Regions from separate parts of the Nocardioides plantarum genome, predicted to be linked through region 1. Evidence: predicted binding sites of a transcription regulator. Region 1 holds the regulator's gene; the other holds the start of a gene.
The links. Region 1 encodes LexA, which represses DNA repair genes until DNA is damaged. Its sites were predicted from a motif close to TCGAACANNTGTTCGA; they were not measured.

Region 1 (2,197 bases):
GCGCCCGACGCGGCTGTGGGTGCCCTTGAATCCGAAGCGGTAGTAGTACCAGGTGGCCGGGGTGAGCCCGGCGACGTCGAGCTTGACGGTGTGGTCACGGCTGGGACCGGTCACGAAGGTGCCGCGCTTGACGATGCGGCGGAAGTCCTTGCGGGTCGAGACCTCCCAGGTCACCGTGACCTGCGGGCCCTTGCCGGAGCCCGGCTTGCTGACGGCGTCGGGGGTCACCCGGGTCCAGAGCAGCACCTTGGTGGGGAGCGGGTCACCCGAGGCGACGCCGTGGCGGAAGTGGTGGAGCGCGGCGCGAGCGGCCGGTGACCGGGGCGCTGTCGCGGCGGTCGCCGAGCCGGGGCCGGCGAGCGTGGTCAGGGCGGCGCCGGTCGAGCCGGTCGCGAGCACGGTACGTCGCCGTACGCCGGTGGGTGTCGTCACGGAAACAGTCAACGACCCCCGGCACGTGGAGTGACGGGGGTCGTGACAACGGTCGTCGAGCGTTCACCCGGCGTATGCCGGGCCCGATCGTGGGTCAGAGCTTGCGCAGCACGGCCGTGACGACGCCGAGGATCGTGGCGTCGGTGCCGTCGATCGGGTCGAACGCCTCGTTGTGGGGGAGCAGCCAGACCTTGCCGTCCTTGCGCTGCAGGGTCTTGACGGTGGCCTCGCCGTCGATCATCGCCGCGACGATCTCACCGTTGCTGGCGGTCTGCTCCTGGCGGATGACGACGTAGTCGCCGTCGCAGATCGCGGCGTCGACCATCGACTCGCCCGACACCTCGAGCATGAAGAGCTGGCCGTCGCCGACCAGCTGCTGCGGCAGCGGGAAGACGTCGTCGTAGGTCTGCTCGGCCAGGATCGGGCCGCCGGCCGCGATCCGGCCGAGCAGCGGGACCTGGATCGCCGCGACGGCGACATCGCCGATGCCGGTCTCGTCGTACGACGTCTCCTCGGCCTGGCCGAGCGAGCGGCGGGCCGCCATGACGTCGGGGAGGAACACCTCGAGGGCCCGCGGTCGGTTGGGATCGCGCTTGAGGTAGCCCTTCTGCTCGAGCACCCGCAGCTGGTGGGCGACGCTCGAGGTGCTGGTCAGGCCCACCGCCTCGCCGATCTCGCGCATGCTCGGCGGGTAGCCGCGCAGCTCGAGGCTGTCCTTGATGTGGGCCAGCACGCGCTGCTGGCGCGGGGTCAGGCCGGTGGCGTCGGCCGGGCCGTCGGGGAGCTCGGAGACCTTGCTGGTCTTGGACGACTGCTTGGTGGACTGTTTCGTGGACCGCTTGTCGGGCTGCTTGTCGGGCATGGCTCAGGGTCCCACCGGGCGCCGACGATTTCAAACAGGTGTTCGAACGGCGTGTCGCGCGCACGGCTGCGACCATGGGTCATGGCCTCCGCCCCCTCACCGACGTCCTCGCCCCCGCCTGGGTCCGCTCCCACGTCCGCTCCCACGTCCGCCGTCGTCACCGGCGCGGCCCGCGGCATCGGCCGCGCGATCGCCGTGCGCCTGGTCGCCGCCGGGCACCGGGTCGTGATCACCGACGTCGATGCCGAGGCGGTCGCCGCGACGGCCACCCGGATCGGCGCGACCGGGGTGGCCCAGGACGTGCGCGACCCGGCCTCGCACCGGGCGGTCGCCTCGGTCGCGACGGGGTTGGCGCCCCTGGGCGTGTGGGTGAACAACGCCGGCGTCGGCTTCGACGGCGACCTGGCGGCGCTGAGCGACGAGCAGGTGCGCGGGCTGGTCGACGTCAACCTGCTCGGGACGCTGTGGGGGATGCGCGCCGCCCTGGACGCGTTCGGTCCGGTCGGGGCGCCCTCGGGTGCGCTGGTCAACGTGGCCTCGTTGTCGGGGCTCGGCCCGGTGCCCGGGCTGTCGGTGTACGCCGCCACGAAGGCCGCCGTCGTGTCCATCACGACCTCCGTCGCCCTCGAGGCGCCGGCCGGGCTGGGCGTGCATGCGGTGCTGCCCGACGGGGTCGCGACGCAGATGGTCGAGGACATGTCCGACGGCACCGGCAAGCGCCTGGTCAGCTCCGGCGGCCGTCTGCTGACGGTCGAGGAGATCGCCGAGGTGGTGCTCGGCCTGATCGGGTCGCGGCGGGTGCTGCGCACGGTGCCCGCCTGGCGTGGAGCGGCGATGCGCGTCTCGATGCTGGCGCCCTCGCTGGCCTCGGCCGGGATCGCCGTGTTCGAGCGACAGGGCGGT
Region 2 (2,197 bases), 910 kb from region 1:
CTGGGCGCCCTTCTGCCCGATGCCGGGGACGCGGGTCAGGGTCTTGACGTCGTCGGCGGCGATGGCGCGGCGCAGGTCGTCTGGGGCGAGCACCGCGGTGATCGCCTGGGCCACCTTGGGCCCGACGCCCGAGGCGGTCTGGACGAGCTCGAACATCGACTTCTCGTCGTCGTCGACGAACCCGAACAGGGTCAGGGAGTCCTCGCGCACGACCATGCTCGTCGGCAGCGTCGCCGGCTGCCCTGGGCGCAGCGTCGCGAGGGTGCCGGGGGTGCACATCAGCTCGAGGCCGACGCCCCCGACGTCGACGACGGCGCTGGTGAGGGAGACGGCGGCGACCTGGCCGCGGACGTAGGCGATCACGAGATTCCCCTTCGGGCCGTGGGTCGGGCTTGGCTGGGCGGTCGAGCCTGACTAGGTGGTCGGGCCTGTCGGGACCCGGCGGCGGCGAGCGCCGCGTCGATGCGGGCCTGCGCTCCCCCGCGCCAGATGTGGGTGATGGCCAGGGCGAGCGCGTCGGCGGCGTCAGCGGGCTTGGGCATCGCGTCGAGCCGCAGGATGCGGGTGACCATGGCGCCGACCTGCGCCTTGTCGGCGCGCCCGTTGCCCGACACGGCGGCCTTGACCTCGCTCGGGGTGTGCAGGGCGACGGGGATGCCACGCCGCGCGGCGCAGACCATGGCGATGCCGCTGGCCTGGGCGGTGCCCATGACGGTGCTGACGTCGGAGCGGGCGAAGACCCGCTCGATCGCGACCGCGTCGGGCTGGTGCTCCTCGATCCAGGCGTCGACGCCCTTCTCGATGGTGACCAGTCGCGTGGGCACGGCCAGCGTGGAGGAGGTGCGGATGACGTTGACGTCGACGAGGCGCAGCGGCTTGCCCACGTCGCCCTCGACGACCCCCATGCCCATCCGGGTCAACCCGGGGTCGATGCCCAGCACCCGCACGCGCGCACCCCTCACCATCTCGTCCGTCGAACGTGTGTTCGGGAGGAACGTTAGGTGCAGCACGTCGATCTTCCGGTCCGACACGCGGGAGGGTCCGCAGATCGCCTGCGGTGGTCTCGAGACGCGTCGCTCCTCAACCTTCGCTCAGGCGAGCTCCAGCTCCGCCAGCACGTCGTCGGAGACGTCGTAGTTGGCGTAGATGTTCTGGACGTCGTCGAGGTCCTCGAGCACGTCGATGAGCTGGAAGACCTTGCCGGCCCCCTCGGCGTCGAGGCCGACCTTGTTGTCGGGCACGAACGAGGCGTCGGCGGCGTCGTAGTCGATGCCGGCGGCCTGGAGCGCGGTGCGTACGCCGACCAGGTCGTTGGACTCGCTGATGACCTCGAGCTTGTCTCCGAGGTCGTTGACCTCGTCGGCGCCGGCCTCGAGGGTGGCCTCGAGGACGTCGTCCTCACCGATGGTCTTGCCGTCCTGCTCGACCGGCACGAGCACGACGCCCTTGCGGTTGAACAGGAACGACACCGAGCCGGGGTCGGCCAGGGATCCGCCGTTGCGCGACATGGCGGTGCGGACCTCCATCGCGGCGCGGTTCTTGTTGTCGGTGAGGCACTCGATGAGGATCGCGACACCGCCGGGGCCGTAGCCCTCGTACATGATCGTCTGGTAGTCGGCACCGCCGGTCTCGGCGCCGGAGCCCCGCTTGACCGCACGGTCGATGTTGTCCTTGGTGACCGACGACTTCTTCGCCTTCTGGATGGCGTCGAACAGCGTCGGGTTGCCCGACGGGTCTCCCCCGCCCATGCGCGCAGCGACCTCGATGTTCTTGATCAGCTTGGTCGTCATCTTGCTGCGCTTGGAGTCGAGCGCGGCCTTCTTGTGCTTCGTGGTCGCCCACTTGGAGTGCCCGGACATGCGCTACCTCTTCTAGATCTGCGTCACGAGGTCCACGAACAGTCCGTGGACCCGGGGGTCGTCGCCCACCTCGGGATGGAAGGACGTCGCCATGAGCGGGCCCTGTCGCACCATGACGATCCTATCCAGGACCTCGCCGTCGTGACCGTCGACCTCGACGCGCGCCAGCACCTCGACGTCGGGACCCGTCGACTCGACCCACGGCGCGCGGATGAACACCCCGTGGACCGGGGCGTCGAGGCCGGTCACCGAGACGGGTCCCTCGAACGAGTCGACCTGGCGCCCGAAGGCGTTGCGTCGCACGGTGACGTCGAGCCCGCCGATGGTCTCCTGGCCGG

Region 2: ruvC (crossover junction endodeoxyribonuclease RuvC) is a predicted target of LexA. The motif match lies at 974-989, and genes of this name have one in related genera.

What each region holds. Positions count from the first base shown of each region.
Region 1 is NZ_VDMS01000001.1:1,027,614-1,029,810, reverse strand. It holds gene FJQ56_RS04795 (alkaline phosphatase D family protein) at 1-432, opposite strand, end outside; gene lexA (transcriptional repressor LexA) at 527-1,294, opposite strand; gene FJQ56_RS04785 (SDR family oxidoreductase) at 1,376-2,197, shown strand, end outside.
Region 2 is NZ_VDMS01000001.1:115,664-117,860, forward strand. It holds gene ruvA (Holliday junction branch migration protein RuvA) at 1-363, opposite strand, end outside; gene ruvC (crossover junction endodeoxyribonuclease RuvC) at 360-938, opposite strand; gene FJQ56_RS00565 (YebC/PmpR family DNA-binding transcriptional regulator) at 1,092-1,859, opposite strand; gene pdxT (pyridoxal 5'-phosphate synthase glutaminase subunit PdxT) at 1,872-2,197, opposite strand, start outside.